Regions from separate parts of the Gordonia sp. 852002-51296_SCH5728562-b genome, predicted to be linked through region 1. Evidence: riboswitches for the same ligand, from Rfam matches in the RefSeq annotation. Region 1 holds a riboswitch; each other region holds the start of a gene.

Evidence for each region. Region 1 has a riboswitch for thiamine pyrophosphate ahead of A5766_RS19645 (3-oxoacyl-ACP reductase). Riboswitches for the same ligand answer to the same signal wherever they lie in the genome.
Region 2: another riboswitch for thiamine pyrophosphate. It lies ahead of thiC (phosphomethylpyrimidine synthase ThiC); the one in region 1 lies ahead of A5766_RS19645 (3-oxoacyl-ACP reductase).
Region 3: another riboswitch for thiamine pyrophosphate. It lies ahead of A5766_RS17740 (FAD-dependent oxidoreductase); the one in region 1 lies ahead of A5766_RS19645 (3-oxoacyl-ACP reductase).

What each region holds. Positions count from the first base shown of each region.
Region 1 covers NZ_LZMI01000115.1:12,853-20,368, reverse strand. Annotated here, with positions in the region: gene A5766_RS19675 (alpha/beta hydrolase) at 1-163, opposite strand, end outside; gene A5766_RS19670 (pyrimidine reductase family protein) at 178-930, opposite strand; gene zapE (cell division protein ZapE) at 966-1,982, shown strand; gene A5766_RS19660 (alpha/beta hydrolase) at 2,154-3,131, shown strand; gene A5766_RS19655 (GNAT family N-acetyltransferase) at 3,178-3,717, opposite strand; gene A5766_RS19650 (hypothetical protein) at 3,981-4,190, opposite strand; gene A5766_RS19645 (3-oxoacyl-ACP reductase) at 4,214-4,987, opposite strand; TPP riboswitch at 4,981-5,077, opposite strand; gene A5766_RS19640 (oxidoreductase) at 5,335-5,925, shown strand; gene A5766_RS19635 (hypothetical protein) at 6,322-6,726, opposite strand; gene A5766_RS19630 (hypothetical protein) at 6,732-7,160, opposite strand.
Region 2 covers NZ_LZMI01000091.1:2,660-10,175, reverse strand. Annotated here, with positions in the region: gene egtB (ergothioneine biosynthesis protein EgtB) at 1-369, shown strand, start outside; gene egtD (L-histidine N(alpha)-methyltransferase) at 366-1,325, shown strand; gene A5766_RS16385 (LLM class flavin-dependent oxidoreductase) at 1,479-2,516, opposite strand; gene A5766_RS16380 (SHOCT domain-containing protein) at 2,676-3,062, shown strand; gene A5766_RS16375 (HAD-IIA family hydrolase) at 3,165-3,971, opposite strand; gene thiD (bifunctional hydroxymethylpyrimidine kinase/phosphomethylpyrimidine kinase) at 4,058-4,921, opposite strand; gene thiC (phosphomethylpyrimidine synthase ThiC) at 4,918-6,618, opposite strand; TPP riboswitch at 6,612-6,722, opposite strand; gene A5766_RS16360 (GNAT family N-acetyltransferase) at 7,057-7,404, shown strand; gene A5766_RS16355 (GlsB/YeaQ/YmgE family stress response membrane protein) at 7,447-7,516, opposite strand, start outside.
Region 3 covers NZ_LZMI01000104.1:37-7,552, reverse strand. Annotated here, with positions in the region: gene A5766_RS17770 (serine/threonine-protein kinase) at 1-388, opposite strand, end outside; gene A5766_RS17765 (glutamate ABC transporter substrate-binding protein) at 400-1,401, opposite strand; gene A5766_RS17760 (hypothetical protein) at 1,398-2,840, opposite strand; gene A5766_RS17755 (NUDIX hydrolase) at 3,070-3,549, shown strand; gene A5766_RS17750 (hypothetical protein) at 3,577-3,960, opposite strand; gene thiE (thiamine phosphate synthase) at 4,271-4,981, opposite strand; TPP riboswitch at 5,055-5,166, shown strand; gene A5766_RS17740 (FAD-dependent oxidoreductase) at 5,163-6,284, shown strand; gene thiS (sulfur carrier protein ThiS) at 6,281-6,478, shown strand; gene A5766_RS17730 (thiazole synthase) at 6,480-7,283, shown strand.

The DNA.
Region 1 (7,516 bases):
CGCCGCCGTCGCCCGCGGGTACGAGTCCTGGTCCGGTGTCGGGGCCGACTGCGCACGACGACACGACGAGCGCCGCGACGAGAGCGCAGGTGGCGCCGATGACGACGGTCCAGGGGTGACGGGGTCGCCGGGGTTGTCCGTGTCGGCCTCGCGCAGATCGCATGTGGGCGAGCGTAGTCAACGGCTCCACCGGCTGAAGACATAGCCGTCGGTGTCGGTGAGGAGGTGCACGGGGCGCAGACGGTGCAGTGCCGCGTCGTCGTTGTCGCTGTGGGCGATACGCGTCGCGTCGCCGGACAGCAGGTTCGGACTGATCGTGAGGCAGAGCTCGTCGACGAGATCGGCGTCGACGAAGGAGCCGAGCAGGCTCGGGCCGCCCTCGCACAGGATTCGTGGGGACCCGCTGGCGGCGAGGTAGTTCGTGACGACGTGGGGATCGAGCGAGTCATCGCCGCAATCGACGAGCGTGGCGCCGGCGTCGACGAGACGGGCCCGCCGGGCGGGGTCGGCTCCGGCGGTGGTGATGACGACAGTGCCGGGATCGCGCAGTGGAGCGAAGTCGGGGTCGATCGTCAGCGACCGCGTCGTCAGGGCCAGGCGTGGTGCGGGCGGCTGACCCGCCGCCGACCTGCGGTCGGTGAACGCGGTGTCGGGTTCAGGCTGACCGTATCCCTCGGCCGTCGCGGTTCGCGCGCCGACGAGTACGACGTCGCACAGACCGCGGAGAACCCGAAAGATCGCCTTGTCTCCTGCACCCCCCAGGCCGCCTGACTTGTTCTGGAACGCCGACGCGCCGTCGAGCGTCGACACCATGTTGACGCGCAGCCACGAGCCCTCCAGATCGGACGGATAGGCGTACAGATCGGCCAGACCGTCGAGGTCGTTGTCCGGTGAGAATGTGACCTGGGTCGCTTTCTGCAGGTAGAGCATCCCGTCCTTCCGACAGCTATCGCTAGGCTCCGGTTATGGTGGCCAGTCTTGTCGACCGCAATCCGGTCGTGTCTCCCGACGCTCTCATCGATGAGATGGTGCCTCCACCGACCTTTGACGAGGTCAGCTTCGACTCCTACATCCCTGACCCGAACGAGCCTACGCAGTCGCAGGCCGTCGACGCCGCACGCGACTTCGTGACGCGCGCACGCAAGGTCCGCGGTGGCAAACGGGGATTGTTCTCCCGCAACAAGCAACAGCGGGGCGTCGGGCTCTACCTCGACGGTGGGTTCGGCGTCGGCAAGACGCACCTGTTGGCATCGATCTACCACGCGATGCCCGAACCCAAGTCGTTCGCGACGTTCGTCGAGGTGACGCATCTCGTCGGCGCGCTCGGATTCATGCAGGCCGTCGAGCGGCTCTCCGATCACTCGGTGTTGTGCATCGATGAGTTCGAGCTCGACGATCCCGGCGACACCATGCTGATCTCGCGACTGCTCGCCGAACTCACCGAGCAAGGTGTGTCGATCGCCGCGACGTCGAACACACTTCCCGGGCAACTCGGTGAGGGGCGTTTCGCGGCACAGGACTTCCTCCGGGAGATCCGCAAGCTCGCATCCGTCTTCGATACCATCCGCGTCGACGGACCCGACTACCGCCACCGCGATCTGCCGCCTGCCCCCGATCCGCGCAGCGACGCCGACCTCGTTTCGCTCGTAGAGTCGACGCCCGGCGCGACCCTCGACGATTTCGACGCCCTCTGTGAGCACCTGAGTACGCTGCATCCGTCGAAGTACAAGGCGTTGGTCGACGGCGTCTCCCTTGTCGGCATCCGTAACGTGCATCCGGCCAAGGACCAATCGGTGGCATTGCGCCTCGTCGTTCTCGCCGACCGGCTCTACGACGCCGACATTCCGGTGACCGTGTCGGGAGGGAAGCTCGACGAGATCTTCACCGACGAGATGCTTGCCGGCGGGTACCGCAAGAAGTATCTCCGTGCGACGTCACGACTCCTCGCGCTGTCTCGGTCGTCGGAATCAGCCATCGGCTAGCACCGTCTGGTGGGCCACCTTTTTCGGTGTTCGAGTGTTCACTGAAAGTCGGCCGTGCTTTACTTACTCCTCAGTAGTGTAGACGTGTCGGGGGACGGGAATCTGCGCTCATGGGCGGGATGCGTCGGCGTCTCGTTTGACTCGACCCTGGGGGTATTTGTGCGGATAGTGATGACGGCGGCTGTTGCGTTGGTCGCGGCACTCTTTGTGGGAGTGGCGATTTCGGCGCCAGCGTCTGCGGCCCCGGCCGTCGCCACCGATGCGTCGCGCATCGAGGCGGTACGGATGGCGACCGCGACGCGTGCGCAGGTGACGACATACTCCGCGGCCATGGGGCGACGGATCACGGTCAGCGTGCTGTTGCCGCGCGATCGCTCGAAGCCGCGTCCGACCCTGTACCTCCTCGACGGAATCGACGGCGGTGTCTACACGAACTACACCGAGAGCGGCTGGACCTACCAGACCGACATCGAGAAGTTCATGGCCGACAAGCGGGTCTACGTGGTGCTTCCGATCGGAGGGACGGGCTCGTACTATACCGACTGGCGGTCGAACGACCCCGTGCTCAAGAACAACCAGTGGGAGACGTTTCTGACCAAAGAACTCCCGCCGCTCATCGAGAAGCGGTTCGACACCAACGGCGTGAAAGCAATCGGTGGGCTGTCGATGGGCGCGCTCGGCGCGATGTCGATCGCGGTCCGAAATCCCGAAATGTATTCGGGCGTTGCAGCATTCAGCGGATGTCTCGATCAGGGGACACCGGATTTCCGTCGCGCGACTGCGGCGACCGTCCAAACGCGCGGCGGCAACCCGGACAACATGTGGGGACCGATCACCAGCCCGCTCTGGGCCGCACACGACCCTGCAGAACACATCGCCGCGCTACGCGAGAAGCCGATCTACGTCTCAGTCGGCAACGGACTGCCTGATCTCTCGCTAGGCGTGGCGGGCATTGCTTCGCCGGTGGGTGGCGCACTCGAGAGTGCCGCCCTGCAGTGCACGAAGGCCTTCAAACAGAAGGCCGATAGGGCGGGCGTGAAGATCACCTACAACTTCCGTCAGGGTCTGCACTCATGGGGTTACTGGAACCAGGATCTGCACCGCGCATGGCCGACGATCGCGAAGGCGCTCGACGTTCCGGTGCGCTGAGCGCGCCGTCGGGGGGCCTGGGCCGTGGTGATCAGAGCCTGCGGGATCAGAGTCGTCGGGTCAGGATGAAGTCGTTCTCGATGCTGCCGTTGAGGTCGAAGGTCTTGACACCGGCGCGCTCGAATCCCATCTTGGCGTAAAAGCGTTGTGCGCGAACGTTTTCCTGATTGACGCCGAGCCAGACGAGAACGCTGCCGCGATCGCGTGCCGTCTCGATCGCGGCGCGCATCAACAACTGTCCGGGCGGGTCGGTGCGTCCCCGCGAGTGATGGTCGGGAAGGACATACATCTTCGACAGCTCCGACGACGGTGCCTCGACGACCACGGCGGCGACGTCGGGGTCGGAGGGTGGCCGGTGGTGAACGAGCGAGTAGCCCACCGTCGTGCCGTCGGGTGTGCGGGCGACCAGCACGTCACTCTCGTCGCTGGCGATGTACGCAGCGAAGTTCGCCTCGGCCAGGTTGGCGTTGATGAAACCCGCGATGTCGTCGGGCGACGAGTGTGGCGGGCAGGCCAGGGGGAAGGTGGCGGCAGCTACCTCGGCGACGTCGGCGGCGAGCGAGGGGTCGACCACGACGTCGACGATGAACCTGTCCTGGGAATGTTGTTCGGGTGCAGCTTCGGCGGTGATTGGGCCGGTCGGATCGAGTGGCACAGACAGCGCTATTTCTTTCCGCAGGAGCAGTTGGCGCCGCACGAGCAGTCGGGTCCGCAGGTGCAGTCGGGGTTGTCGCAGCCGGGTGTCATATCAGCAGTCATGCATACGATTCTACGACCGCCGCTAAGGCGTCGGAGGGCGATCGGAAGGCCTTGGCCACGACGAACCCTCGGATTGACGAACCGTTGGATTCACCCCAGCGAGAGTCGCCACGAGCCCGCGTAGATCTCGCGTAGTTCGGTCACCTCATACGGCATAGCGCCCTGGCCCTCGGTGGTGATGGCGTTGACGATGAGCATGCCGTCGGTGATCTCCCACTTGTACTGGTCGCCGTCGAAGGCGGCTTCGCGGCCTGATGCGTCGACGACGGTGAAACTGCCCGGGCGATAGTCGATGTTCATGCTCGCAGTATGCCTGTCAACGCTCAGTCCTTGACGAGGCCGCCGTCGACGACAAGGTTCTGTCCGGTAACGGCACGCGACCACGGTGAGAGGAAAAACAGTGTCGCGTCGGCGAATTCCTCGGGAGTCGTGACCGATCGCAGGGGAGTGGACGCGGCGATGGCATCGAAGATCTCGGGAGGTGTCGCGGCGCTGGCGTCGGTGGTGCGTAGGAGTCCGCCGGAGACCATGTTGACTGTGATGTTGTCCGGGCCGAGATCGGCGGCGAGCGTGCGAGTGAGCGCGAGGAGAGCAGCCTTGGCTGCTGTGTAGTCGTGATACGGGACAACGGGATTCTGCACGAGGTTGGTGCCGATGTTGACGATGCGTCCTGTACCGGCTTCTCGCATACCCGGAAGGGTCGCCTGCACGACTGTCAATGCGCCGCCGACGATTCCGCGGAACTGGTCGTCGAGTTCTGCCGTGGTGATGGTGTCGGCCGTTGAGCGGGCGTCGCCGTTGAACGAATAGTCGGGGAGGGCGTTGTTCACCACCGCCGTGATCGGGGTGCCGAAATGCGTTGTCGCAGCGTCGATCATTGCCTGCACCGCGCCGGGATCGGTCACGTCGGCTTCGACGGCGACGGCTCGGTCGCCGAGCTCTGCCACCAGCGCAGCTGCCGTGTCGGCGCTGCGTCGATAGTTGACGACCACGCGGGCACCCTCACGGGCCGCGGCGCGTGCGATCGCTGCGCCCAGTCCGCGGCCCGCGCCGGTGATCAGTACGACGTGCTCGGAAAGAGATGGCGCTGCAGCCATTTTCGGACCATCCCTTCGCCAGTGCTAACTGGAGCAGGTTCTGCGGGTGTGATCTCAGCCGACCTCGTGTCGGCACCCCGTGTCAGTTGTGGCAATCAGATCGCACTCGGGTGGCGAACGCAAGCACGACGCACGCACCGCAGAGAACTCGTAGCGTAAAGACGTGCGAGTTCTTTTGTGGGGTGGTACCCACGTCCACGTCAGCGACCATCTCGCTGCTCTCGACGCACATCCCGCCGTAGGGATGGTCGACGTCATGTCCGCTGACCAGGCACCTCACTCTCTCGCCTCCGTCGACGCGGTGATCTTGGACGGAAACACCACTGCTCACCTGCGGCAGGCGCGAGGTGGCGAGTGCGAACGTCGCATGCTTCATCGAAAAGCCGCTGGGATGCACTGAGGACGAAGCTCTGGTCGTCGCGGCAACGCTGCGTGACGTGCCGGCGGCGACAGGCTTCTTCTTGCACCACGTGCCTGCCGTCGCGCGCTTCCTGGAGCTCCTTGCCGCGCCTCCTGTTCATGCGTCGTTCACATTCGGCCACGACGGCAGGCGTCGTGGCGTGTTCGACGGCGACGCGTCGTGGATGGTCGATCCCCGCAGCGGAGGATCGGGATCGTTTGTCGATCTCGGGATACACCTGACTCACCTCATTGATCTCATCTGGCCGAACACGGGAGTGGAGGTGATTGACACTGAGTTCTATTCAGCCACTGATGGATTGAGTGACAGCGGTGGGCGCGCCTTCCTGCATATCGGAGCGGCGAAGGTCCAAGTCGAGGTGTCCGCGGAAGTCGCATTGGGATTCCATGTGGCGGCGCGTGACGATGTCGGTCGCCTCTATCGGGTCGACGACGGGACTCTGCGGGTGGACGACGACCTCCTCGTCGAGGCATCCGGCCCAGACGCCCGAACGGCGTTGCTCAGTTTCCTTGATTAGCTCGCGGGCCGGCCGAATGGTTTGCGCCCCGCGTCTCTGGATGAGGCAGTCATTGCGCAACGTAGTGTCGAGGCCATCCGGAGGGGGTAGATCGGCTGTTGCGTGGGATCCTCGGGGGCATTTTTGTACCCCTGCATCCCACACAACCGGACCCAGGCGCGAAACGAAAAGATCCCGCTGCGAACAGCGGGATCTCATGGTGCGCGATACTGGGATTGAACCAGTGACCTCTTCCGTGTCAGTTTTCGCATCTCGACGTTTGCGAGAAACCGGCACAAACCGGCGCCAACTCAGAAACACCGATTGAACTGCATATATGCCGTTGTGTCGAACCGTTGCCGGACTGCGAGAAACCGGGGTGAACCGGAGTGTGTGCGTGCACAGTGCGTGCACAGATCAGATGCCGCGTCGGGTCTCGTCCCACCGGCGGAACGATTGCATCGACCACGCGCCGGTCGGTGCGCCGTTGCTCCGCACGAACCGGGCCAGGCCGTTGTCGGCCAGCCATGTCCGATACGCCTCCGCGTGCGCCTCCTGCGCCAGCTTCGTGCGCCAGTGGGAATCGACGGCCAACGTGTGCCCTACGGCGCGCTCCCGGTCGACCTCGTCGACGCTCAGGCCGTAGGCGAGCGAACAGTGCCTCTCGTCGGTCTCGTCCGGGCGCAACGGCACGACGGCCAGCCACACGCGCGCGAATGACGACGGACGCTGCTCGGCAGGTACGTCGGCGAAGGTCAGTTCGTCGGGACTCTTGGTGGCCGTCGAGGTCGACGACAGTCGTGGTCCCGTGCTCTTGCGCACCACGTCTACTGCCTCCGCTTCCGGGGTGTGCGTGCGGGCTTGCGCACCGCTGCCGGGGTGTCGTCGGTTCCGGTGCGGTACTGGCCGCGTGTGGCGAACGGTGCGACGCCGCCACGGTTGGCCGGTTGGTCCGACGCGGCGTCCTCGATGCGCTTGTCGAGGAGGACGGTCAGCTTCGCGGCTAGTTCGACCTCTCCGCGCAACGCGGGTAGGCCGGGGTGCGGTTTGCTCGTGCCGCGTTCGGTGGTCAGCATCGGGCCGTCGGCGTCGATCTGGGCCTCGATCCGCGCGGCCAGGTCGGTGGCCTTCACCAGGCGTTCGAGCAGCGCGAGGTCGGTCACGTCGAGTTCTAGACCCTCGTCGGCTGCCCACGAGAGATAGAACGCGCGTATGGCGTCGCCGGTGGTCCCGGTTGCTCGTTTCTTGGGTGGCATGTCGTGGTTCTCCTGTCGTCCCCGGCGGTGATGTCCGGGTGAGGACAGAATACCGCCGGTGTGTGTGAATACCGTTGTGTCGCAATTGTTTCGGTTGGCGTCAACCGTGCGGGTCTACTCTCAGCCGTACCCTCAGTGCGCCAGCGCGCCACGTAATGCGTTGCGCGGGTGTAGGTTTCGACCTAGTCGACGTCGAGAACGGCCGTCAGCGTGGCCCTCAGAGGGTCTAAATGCCCTGGTCAGGACCGGTTTCGAGTGCCTTTAACCTTTGGCCTCGTTCGGGAGGACAGGACGCGGCGGGGCTCTGGCCGATCGACCCCCGGAGGGGTGCCACCCCCCTATCTCACCCCGCCGCG
Region 2 (7,516 bases), on a different contig from region 1:
CTGCCAACCGAGTTCGAGTGGGAGTACGCAGCAACGGGCGCGCCCAGCGTGCCCGGAGGGCCGAACCCGGCAGGCGTCGGCGGCGCGCGTGGGGAACTGCTCGATCCGGCACGATGTCATCCCGGACGCGCAGGCTCGGCGATGATCGGCGACGTGTGGGAGTGGACATCGAGTGCCTACCTGCCCTATCCCGGTTTCGCGCCCGCGAACGGAGCCGTCGGCGAGTACAACGGCAAGTTCATGTGCGACCAACACGTGTTGCGCGGAGCCAGCGCGATCACGCCTCGCGGGCATGAGCGGGTCAGCTATCGCAACTTCTTCCCGGCCGAGTCGCGCTGGGTCTTCTCCGGGCTGCGTCTGGCCCGATGACCTCAACCACAGCCAATCCGGCCCTGGCCGCAGATGCCGCCGAGGGACTCTGGCAAACCCCGCCTGTCCTGCCGACCAAATGGCTCTACGACGAACGTGGCAGCAAACTCTTCGACGAGATCACCTTCCTGCCCGAGTACTACCCGACGCGCAGGGAGACAGCGATCCTCGCCGCGCATGCCGCCGACATCGCGTCGACGACAGACGCGACGATGATGGTCGAGTTGGGTTCGGGAACGTCGACCAAGACACGACTGCTGCTCGACGCCTTTGCCGCGCACGCCGCCGAACGCGGACGTGAGTTCACCTACGTCCCGGTCGACGTGAGTGCCGAAATGCTCGCAGGCACAGCCGAAATCCTCGCCGCCGACTACCCGTCGTTGACGATCGAGCCGGTGCTCGCCGACTTCACCGCCCCCGGACTCCAACTGCCACAGTCCGACGGGCCGAGGTTGGCGGCGTTCCTCGGAGGCACCATCGGGAACTTCGACGACCCTGCGCGCGACGAGTTCTTCTCCCGACTGTCCGAGGCGTTGAGTCCTGGTGACTACTTCCTGCTCGGCGCCGACCGCATCAAAGACACCGGCCGACTGGTTGCCGCCTACGACGACAAAGCCGGTGTCACAGCGGATTTCAACAGGAACATGATCGAGGTGCTGCGTCGCGGACTCGACGCGTCGGGGTTATTCGTCGACGACTTCGACCACATCGCCCGGTGGAACCCCAAGCTGCACCGGATCGAGATGTGGCTACGCGCGCGACGTCCGATCAACGCGCACCTCGGTGCGCTCGGTCGCGAGTGGCAGCTACCCGAAGGCGCGGAGATCCTCACCGAGATCAGCACCAAGTTCGCGCCGGAGCAACTCGCCGCCGAGCTGTCCGACGCCGGGCTGCCGGTCGCGGAGACCTGGTCCGACCCTGCCGGCGACTTCCAGGTCACACTGAGCCGCCGCTGACGCGTTGGGGCGCACCGCAACTGGGCGCGCACGGTCGGCGGTATAGAGCGCACAGTCGACCGTCTCGAGCGCCCAGTCGGCGGTGTAGGGCGCACAGTCGACCGTCTCGAGCGCCCAGTCGGCTGTCTCGAGCGCACAGCGGGCAGGGCGCGCTCAGGACTCGGCGAGCAGCTCGCGGACGCGCGGGATCACCTGTGTCCCATAGAGTTCGACGCTGCGCATGAGTGCGGAGTGGGGGAGCGTGCCGTGCGAGTATTTGAGGTCGAACCGGCTCAGGCCCAGCGCCTTCGCGGTGCGAGCGATCTTCTGAGCAACGGTTTCCGGAGATCCGACGTAGAGCGAACCGGCGGGTCCCGTCGACTGGTCGAACTCGATGCGGGTCGGTGGTGGCCAGCCGCGCTCGGCACCGATGCGCCCGACGGTGACCCGGTAGTGCGGCCAGAGTTCGTCGCGCGCCTGCTCGTCGGTCTCGGCGATATGGCCGGGGGAGTGGACGCCGACGGGGAGGTCGGTGGGCTTGTCGAGTTGTTCGAGGGCGCGACGGTAGAGATCGACGTACGGCGCGAAACGAAGCGGGTCGCCGCCGATGATCGCGAGCATCAGCGGCAGTCCGTAACTCGCCGCGCGGACCACGGACTCGGGGCTGCCGCCCACGGCAATCCATGTCGGGAGCGGTGGATTCTCCAGCTTCGGATACACCGTCTGGTCGCGCAGCGGTGGGCGCAGCGCGCCTTCCCAGGTCACCGGCTCACCCGTGCGCAGCTTGGCGAACAGTGACAGCTTCTCGGTGAACAACTCCTCGTACTGATCGAGTTCGAACCCGAACAGCGGGAACGATTCGGTGAAGGAGCCGCGGCCGAGGATGACCTCGGCGCGCCCGGACGAGATCGCGTCGACCGTCGAGAAGCGTTCGAACACGCGGATCGGGTCGTCGGAGCTCAGCACGGTGACGGCAGAACCGAGTTGCATCCGCTCGGTGCGCGCGGCGATCGCGCCCAGGACGACGTCGGGCGCCGAGACCGCGTAGTCGTCGCGGTGGTGTTCGCCGACTCCCAAGAAGTCGACGCCGACGGAATCGGCGAGCACGGCTTGGTCGAGTACGTTGCGGATCGTCTGCGCGTAGGAGATGGTGTCGCCGGAGTCGTCGACTGTCACGTCGCCGAACGTGTCGAGGCCGAGTTCGATGGTCATATGTCTCATCATGCCCGACCAGCCGAATGGTTCCGGATGCTGAGAAACCATTTTGTGGACTTGATGAATCCGCAAGCTCGCACGTACAGCGTCCGCGATTACCTGTAGCGTCATCCACGGCCAATAAGGCCGTTTCCCGCCGAGCTAGGAGAAACCGAAATGTGGGAAGGCTTCTGGAACTTCTTGTGGACGATGGTCGTGATCTTTGCGTTCGTCGCCTACCTGATCGTGTTGTGGAACATCATCGCCGACCTTTTCCGTGACCATAAGTCTTCGGGGTGGGCGAAGGCTGCGTGGGTCATCTGCCTGATCATTTTCCCGTACATCACGGCGATCGTGTATCTGCTCGCCAAGGGCAAGGGTATGCAGGAGCGCGCGCAGGCCGCGGCTGCCGAGTACAAGAAGGAATCCGACAGCTACATCCGTGACGTCGCAGGCACCTCGCCCGCACAACAGATCGCGGATGCAAAGGCGCTCCTCGATTCGGGCGCCATCACTCCCGAGGAGTTCGAGTACCTCAAATCGAAGGCACTGGCCTCGAGCTGACGGCATCGAGCTGAATTTCGACAACACGCGAAAGTGCCCGCCCCGAATTCGGGGCGGGCACTTTCGCATTCATCACGGTGCAGTGTGCGACGGTCGGCAGGGTTACGTCGACGAGTCCGGCGTGACCGCGTCGCCGAAGGGATCGTCGGTGTGGCCGACGAGGTCGTTGACCGAATCCAGGATGAGTGTGGGGCGGTAGGGATACTTCTCGACGGACTCCCGGGTGGAGATTCCGCTGAGCACCAGGATCGTGCGCATTCCCGATTCGAGGCCCGCGATGATGTCGGTGTCCATGCGGTCGCCGATCATCAGGGTGTTCTCCGAATGTGAGCCGAGGCGTCGAAGTGCCGATCGCATCATGATCGGATTGGGCTTGCCCACGTAGTACGGCTCGCGTCCGGTCGCCTTGGAGATCATCGCGGCCACGGCTCCGGTCGCCGGGATCGAGCCGTCGTGCGACGGTCCCGTCACGTCGGGGTTGGTGGCGATGAACTTCGAACCGCGCTCGATCATGCGGATCGCGCTGGTGATCGCCTCGAACGAGTACATGCGCGTCTCGCCGAGCACCACGTAGTCGGGATTGGTCTCCGTCGTCACAAAACCCTTCTCGTACAGGGGAGTGGTCAGCCCAGATTCGCCGATGACGAACGCGGTGTCGCCCTGATCCTGTGACGCGAGAAAGTCCGCCGTCGCCATTCCCGAAGTCCAGATCGATTCCTCCGGAATGTCGAGGCCGATCTGCAGCAACCGAGCGTGCTGGTCGCGTGCCGTGCGGATCGAGTTGTTGGTGAGAACCGAAAAAGGAATGTCGTTGTTGCGTAATTCCGCGATGAAATCGTCTGCGCCGGGAACGAGGTGATCCTCGTTCGTCAACACGCCGTCCATGTCCATGAGAAACGTCCAGCCCATGGCCTCACCCTACGGTGAGCTTCGGGACGTTTATCGCGAGATGTAGCGGACTGTTATTGGTCCGCTACCTCTCAGACGATTCCCGTTCACGCACGTCGGACGTCGTTGTCGACACGCCACAGCGGATTGACAGGGCCGTGTCCGGCTCCGAGAGGATAGGCCGAGCGCAGGCCGCGGGTAACCCACTGCTTCGCGAAATCGATGGCGTCCGGCAAGGCATATCCGTGCGCGAGAGCGCACGCGATCGCAGCTGCAAGCGTGTCGCCCGCGCCGTGATCGTGCGGCGTGTCGACGCGAGCGGTCGCGAATTCGAGGAAGTCGGTGCCGTCGTACAGCAGGTCGGGACTGAGCGAACTCGAACGCAGGTGGCCACCTTTGACCAGTGCCCACTGCGGACCCAACCCGTGCAATTCGACGGCTGCCTTGCGCTGCGACGCAGCGTCGACGACCTCGATGCCCGTCAGCAGTCGCACCTCGTCGAGGTTGGGTGTGACGACCGTGGCGAGAGGAAAAAGTCTGCGCCGCAACACGTCCAGCGCATCGTCGGCGAGCAGCTGATCGCCGTGCATCGACGCACAGACCGGGTCGACGACGAGCGGGGTGTCGCCGCCACGGCCGATACCGCGTTCCGCGCAGGCGTCGGCGACGGCGTCGATGATCGGTCCCGACGCCAGCATGCCGGTCTTGACGGCACTCGTCCCGATATCGGTGACGACACTGCGGATCTGCGCCGAGACGATCTCCGGATCGATCTCCTGAAAGCCGCTGACGCCCACCGAGTTCTGCACCGTCACCGCGGTGACCGCGACGAGTCCGTGTAGTCCGAGCAACGCGAAAGTTCGCATGTCCGCTTGGATTCCGGCGCCGCCACCGGAGTCCGAACCCGCGATGGTCATCACCCGGACGGGTGTGGCCCCCGGTTCGGTGGTGGGCAACAGTGGTGTCGTCATGATCTGCTTGCGGCTCCCGATGTCGCATCGATCGGCAGGTAGACGCGGTTGCCGGCGTCGGCGAACTCGGCGGACTTCGCTGCCATCTCCTGCTCGATTCGTCGGTCGATGTCTTCTGCTGTCACCAGATTGTGCTCCTCTGCGTACGCCCGTACGTCGGCCGAGATACGCATCGAGCAGAACTTCGGGCCGCACATCGAGCAGAAGTGAGCCGTCTTGGCGGGCTCCGCGGGCAGGGTTTCGTCGTGGTACTCGCGTGCCGTGTCGGGGTCGAGTGCGAGGTTGAACTGGTCTGTCCAGCGAAACTCGAAGCGCGCCTTGCTCAATGCGTCGTCGCGTTCCTGTGCTCGCGGGTGGCCTTTGGCCAGATCGGCAGAGTGGGCCGCGATCTTGTAGGTGATCACACCGACCTTCACGTCGTCGCGGTCGGGAAGGCCGAGGTGTTCCTTCGGCGTGACGTAGCAGAGCATGGCTGTCCCGGCTTGCGCGATCATCGCCGCACCGATCGCCGAGGTGATGTGGTCGTATGCGGGCGCGATGTCGGTGGCGAGTGGGCCGAGGGTGTAGAACGGCGCCTCCTCGCACAACTCCTCTTCGAGGCGCACATTCTCGACGATCTTGTGCATCGGGATATGGCCGGGGCCCTCGATCATCACCTGCACGCCATGGGATTTCGCGATGCGGGTCAACTCACCGAGCGTGCGCAGTTCGGCGAACTGTGCCTCGTCGTTGGCGTCGGCGATCGAGCCCGGACGCAGCCCGTCGCCGAGTGAGAAGGTGATGTCGTAGCGCGCGAAGATCTCGCACAGCTCGTCGAAATGCGTGTACAGGAACGACTCTTCGTGGTGGGCGAGGCACCACGCAGCCATGATCGACCCGCCGCGCGAGACGATTCCGGTTACCCGGCGAGCCGTCAGGGGTACGTAGCGCAGCAGCACGCCCGCGTGCACCGTCATGTAGTCGACGCCCTGCTCGGCCTGCTCGATCACGGTGTCGCGGTACATCTCCCACGTCAGCTTGGTGGGATCGCCCTTGACCTTCTCCAGCGCCTGGTAGATCGGGACCGTGCCAACGGGGACAGGGGAATTGCGCATGATCCACTCGCGGGTGAGGTGGATGTCGTCGCCGGTGGACAGATCCATGATGGTGTCGGCGCCCCAGCGTGTCGCCCACACCATCTTCTCGACCTCTTCCGCGATGGAACTGGTCACCGCCGAATTGCCGATATTCGCATTGATTTTCACCGCGAACGCCTTGCCGATGATCATCGGTTCGGACTCGGGATGGCGGTGGTTGGCCGGGATCACCGCGCGTCCGGCAGCGACCTCACTGCGCACGAGTTCGACGTCGACGTTCTCGCGTGCGGCGATGAAACGCATCTCGTCGGTGACGAGTCCGGCTCGTGCCCAAGCGAGTTGGGTCGACGCTCCGTCGACGGGGTCGGGACGGTGCCACTCGTCGCGGGTACGGGCAAGGCCTGCCTCGACGTCGATCACCGCGGTGGAGTCGGTGTAGGGACCCGAGGTGTCGTAGACATCGAGGTGCTCACCGTTGGTGAGGTTGATGCGTCGCTGCGGAACTCGGAGCCCGTCGACGTCGACGTAGTGCTTGGTGCTGCCCTCGATCGGTCCCGTGGTCAGGATGTCGGAGTCGACCTTGTACGCGGAATTGCTGCCGCCGGATACACGTGTGCCCATGAGATTCTCCCTACGCCGGCATTACCCGGACAGGTTCATGCGGTCAGCGGCCGCCTGCCGCCATCTCAGCCCTCGGTTACGTGAGAGCCCCCGCGTTGATTCGGTTGTGTGCGCAGTTCACTGTACTGGCTTGCTGCCGATGCGTCAGGAAGCCGGGCGTAAGCCCTACCGCCGGGCCGTCGAACGCGGTGCGTCGTAGTGTCGCATGCGCGCGTCGTCGACGTCACGTCACGTCACGCGCGGGTGAACCGCGGGCGAACGTTTGCGATGAATCCGTCTCGATACCGGTGGTCTCGTCTCAAAGCCCTTGAAGCTACGCTTCCGCAGGTTACGATGTGACTGCGATCACACACCGTCGTGCCCGGAGGGGAACCGGACGCAGCGCTCAGTGAGCTGTGTAGACGCTGCGAACGAGCCTGAAGAGGGGATGGACGAGCCATGCACCGGAAGTATCACCAGCGGCCGACCCAGTCGGCCCGATCGATCCTGCAGCAGATAGCGCAGGTCGTGCACAACCCCACCCGCGACAGATTTGAGCTATGGGTGGCGGGCGACCTCGTCGGCGTTCTCGGATACTCCAGCGAGACGGTCGACGGCGAGACAACGCTGACCGTTCTCCACACGGTGCTCTACGACGAATACACCGGTCACGGCCTCGGTACCGGCCTGACGCGCAGCGTGATCAGTTATGCCAAGGCCCAGGGCGCCCGCTTGCGCCCGGTGTGCACGTTCACCAAGCACTATCTCGACGGACATCCCGGGGTTGTTCCGCTCGCTCCCGCCTGAGAGCGAGCCGGGCCTGCCCCGACAGGCCCGGCCCGAATGAACTCAGCGCCTGCTCTGTACCAACCCGACGATCCACAGCAGGATCACTGCGCCGAGAACAGCGGTGAAGAGT
Region 3 (7,516 bases), on a different contig from region 1:
TGACCTTGGGCAGTTCGACGAGCCCCGAGCCGAGTCGACGGTCGTGCACTCGCGGCCGACGACGCGGCACGAGTCTGCGCGTCTGCCCGACCGAGACCAGCGCTTCGTTGGGATCGAGTGCACGTGCAGGAGTGACCGGACCCGTCGACTCGTCGCGCATCCCGATGCTCGGAGTCGCCTGCGTCGCAGCGAAATCCGCCCGCTGCGTGCCGACGTCGAGGGCCGCCAGATCGGCACGCTGGGTCCCGACGTCGAGGTCGGCGAGATCGGCACGTTGGGTTCCGACGTCGAGATCGGCACGGTCGGCGCTGCCGTTGGTCGCGTCGGTGGTGGCGTCACGCTCGACTTCCGCGGCCGGCGTTGCGCTGTGCTTGTCACTTCGTGGCATCTCGCGTCGCCTCAATCGCGGTACGTGGGTTGGGGCGGTCCGTATCCGGGCCCGAGGATGGACAGCCACTTGTCGTACATCTCCTGCCACCGGCCGGACGCGCGAATCTCGGCGATGGTGCCGTTGACGAAGCGCACCATGTCGTCGTGTCCGACGGGCATGCCGACTCCGTAGTTCTCCTGACCGAGGCTCGGCCCGACGACCTGTGCCCACGGATCCTGAGTCGCCAGACCGGCAAGAACAGCGTCGTCGGTGCTCACGGCGTCGACCTGTGACTGCTGCAGCATGACAAGGCAATCGGCCCAGGTCGTGGTGGTGACCATCTTCGCATGGGGTTCGATCTGCTGCATGCGGCCGATCGACGTGGTGCCCCGCGCCGCGCACACCCGCTTGTCGGCGAGTTGTTCCGGCCCGGTGATACCTGATCCGCGTAGCGACAGAATGCGTTGGGATGCAACGTAATACGGCGACGAGAAGCTGATCTCGCGTAGGCGATCGCACGTGATGCTCATCGTCTTCACGACGACGTCGACCTCTTGATTGCGCAGGGCGTCCATGCGCTCGCCCGAACTCAGTACCCGGAACTCGATGCGGTTGGGGTCGTTGAAGATCGCGCGGGAGATCTCGTGTGCGAGGTCGACGTCGAATCCCTGGATATCGCCCGTGATCGGGTCGCGGAAACTGAACAGGTTGGAACCGATGTCGGTGCCGACGATCAGTCTGCCGCGACGGAAGATCGCGTCCATGGTGCTGCCCGGCGGCATCTGCGCGGGTTGAGGTTGTTCTGCCGCCGGCCGCAAGCTCTGCGTCGCGTCACACGACGACGAGTTCGGTGGCGCTTCCTTGGCGACGTCGAAGTTCGCCCCGAGCGGCTCGGGTGTCTGCGCGGTCGCACTCGGTCCCGGCGACTCGGGTGCCGGAAAGCTGAGGCACCCCGCAAGCAGCACGACGCCCAGCGCGATCGCGACGAACGCGATCACTGTCCTCGCCGAGGCTCTGGTGCGCGCTGTCATCGGTACTCCCGGATACGCGGGATCATCCCCAGGATCAGCGCGACGGTCGCGAAGATCGACAACGCGAGAATGCCGTTTCCGGTGAAGCCCAAAACCCGCTGCGCGGTGTTGATGTCGTCGCGGAACGACGTCCGTGTGGTCGTGATCGCGTTCACCAGGGCGGAGTCGACGGCGTTGTAGCTGGTCTCGGAGCTTTGCGGCGACGAACCAACGGTCATGGCCCGCGCCTGCGTGAAGTCTCCGGAGGTCATCGCGTCACGCACCTGCGCGTCGGTCTTCTTCCATTGGTCGAGCGCGGCACGCAGCGACGTGATCTGGTCGCTGCTCAACGACCCCGACGACCCGCCGTCTCTGTCGAGGGTGTCCAACACCATGCCGATCCGGGTGGTCGCCTGCTCGAACGTGTCCTGCAGGCCGGACTGATCGCCGCGTCGTAGTAGCGACAGGGTCTCGGCCGAACGTGCCTGCTGGGTGAGGATGCGGGCCTCGGTCAGTTCACGCAGCGGCGTCGCGCCGTCGTCCTTGGCGGAACTGGTTGCCGCCACCGACAGCAGCCCCGACGTGAGCAGCCAGATCAGTCCACCGATGATCGCGACCAGTGCTGCCACGATCCCGACGTTGAAGCGGCGTCGGGTGCGTCGTGCCAGGTAGCGCGATGTCCCGATCAGCATGATCGCCAGGATCAGCAGCGCGGCGTACACCCCCCACGGCGGCGTTGTCAGTGCACTCTGCGGATCGGCAATGGCAAGCGAGCGACGCTCGTATACCCGCTGCGCCGCGGGCAGAATCCGGTCCTGCATGAGCGCCGACGCCTGACCGAGATACGCCGATCCGACCGGATTACCCAACCGATTGTTGGTGCGCGCGGTCTCGACCAATCCGCTGTAGACGGGGATGGTCGTGGTGAGAACCTCGAGGTCGGAATTCAGTGCCCTGGCTTCCGCAGTCGCATCCGCGCCGGGACCGGTGTCGCTACCCGCGGTCACCAGCAGTGACGACGACGCCGTCGCCAACGCGTCGGAGTATCGCTGCCGCAGCTGCGGGTTCTCGGGCCCGCCGGAGATGAACGCCGAGTTGGCCGCGGCGTCGGCGATCGAGAGCGAACTGTAGAGAACCTGAGCCGCCTCCGACAACGGTTCGGAGCGGTCGATGATCGTCTGCAACTGGTGAGTGCGGTTGTTCAGCGTCGTCGACGCATACCATCCGGTTCCGAGTGCGGTGACCGCGACGACGAAGCACACCAGGATCAGCTTCCCGGGTGTCGTCTTGGCATAGTGCCGCACGGAGGAGAACGGTGATTGCGCTGCCGCACGTGCCGACGCGACCAATTCACGTCGATCGCTGAGTACCTCGCGAAGCGGGGGTGACGTCGTGGCCGGGCGTACGGTCCGCCCTGCGCGGGTCAGCACAGCCCGCACGGGGGATGCATCGCCGGTCACCGTCTCACTCCCCTCTGCATCGGTCTGTAGCGAGTGTTACCTGCTCTCTCTGGGTATGTCGCACGCCACGTCGAGTCCGTTTCCACCCTAGTCCGCGACGCCCATGGTGCGGGGGTGCAGCGAGTGCGAGTCGGGGTGAGCGAGTGTCACCGCGATCGGAGTTCACCTAAGTTGGAGGCACGGGGCTTTCGGAGAGCATTCCAGGGTGCGGGGACGAGCAGGAGGCGCAGTGCGCGGCGACGGTGACGGTTGGGTTCTCGACGACGGTGCGAGGTACTGGGGGCTGCATGGCGCGGCAGGATTGCTGCTGCGGGCGCCGCTTCCCGACGGTGAGATCGGGATACTTCTCCAACACCGCGCGGCATGGTCGCATCAGGGTGGCACCTGGGGTCTGCCCGGCGGCGCACGCGACTCGCACGAGAGTGCCGTCGACACCGCGATCCGCGAAGCGGGCGAGGAAGCGGGCATCGCCCCCGACGATGTGTCCGTGGTGGCCGCGCTGGTCACGCACCGGACGGTCGGCGGCTGGACCTACACGACGGTGATCGCCGACGCGCAACACCCGGTCATCACCACGGCCAACGGAGAATCAGCGGAACTGCGGTGGGTACCCGAGGCGCATGTGGCGACGCTGCCACTGCATCCCGCCTTCGGCAGCGCGTGGCCGGGACTTCGTGAGCGCATCGCGACGCTGGACTCCACGAATTGAACTCAGGAGTCTGAGAGATCCGGGGTTTCAGGAGTACAGGTCGCTGCCCGCGAGCAGCCGGTTGGCCCCCGCGATGAGTGCGTTGATGTTCGCGTCGGCAGTGGTGTCGCCGTCGCCCGTCGCCCAGCACTGCCGACGATCGTGTTCGCACAGCAGGAACGAGACGTTTCGATCATCGAGTCGACGCTGGTGCAGCCGAACGATCTGAACAGAAACTCCCAGGTCGTGGAGGATTGAGGTCATCGCGCCGACCGGTCCGGCCGCCGTCGCGGTCATCGACATGATCCGGTCGTCGTAGGCGATGGTTGCTCGGCATTCGACCATGTCGCCGGGTGCTGGGGCGACGGTCCACGACCCGAGTCGGATCGCACCGTTGGTTGTGTACTCGTCGACGAATTGCTGCCAGGTCATGCCGGCTGCCTCCTGACGGATTCCGTTGGGGAGTGCATGGCCGGTCCGCTGCCAGAGAGGATCTGCGCCATTGCTGTCACAGCATGGTGCAGAAAAGTGAAGGTTGTGCATCGCTGAAGGTCATTTCGGTCGAAGATTCGATGACCGACGAGCGCACGACGACCCCGCAGCGGGGGGTCGGTCGAAGCTAGACCCCGCTGCGGCGAACTACGAGGAGGCTCGGTGCGCACAACATGGTGACGTTCACTTTATCGCTGCGCACCCCAGGTGACGCAAGTGGGTTTCGCCTGCGTGTACTCCCAGGGGCGTGTCAGGTGAGTCCGGCTCGCAACTGAGAGGCTGCGGCAGACGGGTCCGACGCCGACGTGATCGCACGCACGACGACAATCCGCCGCGCGCCGGCCTCGGTGACCTGCGGGAGTCGTTCGGCGTCGACGCCGCCGATCGCAAACCACGGCTTGCGGCGGTGCGGGTTCTCGGCGGATTCGTTCGCCGCGACGTCACGCACCAGGTCGAGACCGGGTGCCGGACGCCCCGGCTTGGTCGGCGTGGGCCAGCACGGGCCGACACAGAAATAGTCGACGTCGGGGTCGGCTTCGGCCGCGGCGGCCTGATCGACATCGTGGGTCGACTTACCGACGAGCACATTCTTGCCGACGATCCGACGCGCCGCGGCAGGCGGAAGGTCATCCTGACCCACATGCAGGACGTCGGCCCCGGCGAGCGTCGCGATGTCGGCGCGGTCGTTGACGGCGAGCAGGGCACCGCGCGACTGAGTGATCTCGCGCAGCACGGCGAGGATCTCCAATTCCTCACGCGCCTCGAGTGCTCCGAAGCGGTTTTCGCCCGCAGATCCCTTGTCGCGCAACTGCACGATGTCGACGCCGCCTGCGAGCGCAGCGTCGACGAACTCGGCCAGGTCGCCGCGTTCGCGTCGGGCGTCGGTGCAGAGATAGAGGGTCGCGGACTCCAGTCGCTTGGCGCGTGCGTGGTGGGCGGTCACGATCGCCAGCGTAGCCATGCGTGCTGTGGCGGAAGCAGGGGCAAGGGGGGAAGCAGGGGTCAGGGGGAAGCAGGCGCAGCAGTAAGGTGGATTCGACAGACACGGGAGCCCGCGGATCGGCGGGCTGAGAGTGCGGGACGCCCCCGCTGACCGTCGTACCTGATCCGGGTCATGCCGGCGAAGGAAGGATCTCGAGAAGTTGACTGTTGCAATCGACACCCCCGACCTCGCTGTCGTCGGCGGCGGAGTCATCGGACTGACCAGCGCACTCGCAGCGGCGGACGCGGGCATGCGAGTGGTGGTTTACGACGCCGGACCTCAGCAGCGGGCCTCACACGTCGCGGGCGGCATGCTCGGCTCGCTCGGCGAGGGGCTGCCGGGCGAGGAAGCGCTGCTTGCCGCGACGTCGACATCGGTCGCGCAGTGGCCGTCGCTGCTGGCACGCCTCGGCGACGACGCCGTAGAGGGTTCCGGTGTAGAAGACACCCGTGAGACGATCGCGACGGCTGCCGACTCCCTGTTCGTTGCGACGACGGCAACCGATCTCGAAGACCTCACGCGTCTGGCCGAAAAGGTCTGGGCGCCGGCGCTGGGTGCCGGGCGTGAGATCCGAGCGATCGGCCCCGCGGCCATCCGCGAGTTGGAGGGCGCGCTGACCTCGAGACTGCGCGGCGGGTTCGTCGCACTGGGCGAGGGTGCCGTCGACAATCGCCTGCTGCTCGCCCGGCTCCGCGGTGCACTGCGGGATGCCGGCGCGCACCTGCGGAACGACACGATCACCGACCTCGACGACGTCGCGGGTCGGCAGGTGCTGCTGGCGGCCGGGGCCGGCGTGCCGCAGCTCTGGTGCGGCGCGCGCATACACGTCGCGAAGGGCGAGATCCTGCGGTTGTCTCGCACACGCTGGTCGGTGCCGCCACCGAGTCACGTCGTGCGTGCCAGAGTCGACGGCCGCACGGTGTACCTGGTGCCCCGGGCGGACGGAATCGTCGTCGGCGCAACACAATACGAATCCGACGAGCCGGGCGCAGAGGTTGCGGGCGTTCGCGACCTGCTCGACGATGCGCTCACGGTGATGCCGGGACTCGCGAGCTACACACTCGCCGAAGTCGGTGTGGGATATCGCCCGTGCTCGGCAGACGGGCTGCCGCTGATCCGTCGTATCGACGAGCGAGTGGTGGTTGCGGCGGGGCATGGCCGCAACGGGATCGTCCTCGCGCCATACACCGCGCAGCGGGTCCTGGAACTGTTGCAGCACAACGATGTTCAGCAAGAAGTCAGTCGCGAAGATGACGTGTACGGATACGAGGAGGCACGGTGAGTTTCACTGTGAACGGAGAGCGTCACGAGTGGGACGCGCAGCCGACCGTCGACGCGCTCGTCCGAGGTCTCGGACTGCCCGACCGTGGCGTCGCGGTCGCTGTCGACGGGGCAGTGGTACCGCGTGGACGATGGGACACGGTTGTTCCGCCCGACGCCGTCATCGAAGTCGTCACGGCTGTGCAGGGTGGTTGAGATGGTTTCAGCAGCAACCGACACGTCGACACAGGATTCGGGCGGACTGCGAATTGCCGACCGCTGCTTCGGTTCCCGACTCATCATGGGTACCGGTGGTGCGGCGAACCTCGCGGTACTCGAGCGGGCACTCGTCGCCTCGGGCACCGAACTGACGACCGTCGCGATGAGACGGATCGACGCGGGATCGACGACCGGGGTGCTGGATCTGTTGCGGCGCTTGAAGATCGACGTGCTACCCAACACCGCCGGGTGTCACACCGCTGCGGAGGCGGTGCTGACGGCGCAACTCGCCCGCGAAGCCGTCGAAACGTCGTGGGTGAAACTCGAGGTGGTCGCCGACGACCGCACGTTGCTACCCGACCCCATCGAACTCGTCGACGCCGCACGACGACTCGTGGACGACGGCTTCACGGTGCTCGTCTACACCAACGACGACCCGGTGCTCGCGGCACGACTCGCCGACCTCGGCGTCGCCGCCGTGATGCCGCTCGGGTCGCCGATCGGAACCGGTCTCGGGATCTCCAATCCCCACAACATCGAGATGATCGTCGAATCGGCGCAGGTGCCGATCATCCTCGACGCCGGCATCGGGACCGCAAGCGACGCCGCACGGGCGATGGAACTCGGTTGCGGCGGCGTGCTGCTCGCGTCGGCCGTGACCCGCGCCGACGACCCAGAGCGCATGGCGAACGCGATGCGCCACGCGGTGATGGCGGGCCGCCTCGCCGCCGGCGCGGGCCGCATCCCGACGCGCTTCTGGGCGCAGGCCTCGTCGCCGGGCCGGGTGGTCCCTCTCCGCTGATTGAGCCGGCCGCGAGCGCAGCGAGCTGCCGAGTCGAAATCACCAGCGGGTCTCGACAAGCTCGACCGGCGGATAGCGCTCGACCAGCGGGGACAGCTGGACCAGCGGGGTTCAGCTCGACGAGCGGGTGGGCCTTTTCCGCTGATTGAGCCGGCCGCGAGCGGAGCGAGTTGCCGAGTCGAAATCACTGGCCGGTGGACGTTCCTATAGTCCGTCAAGTGGTGTGGGCGTGG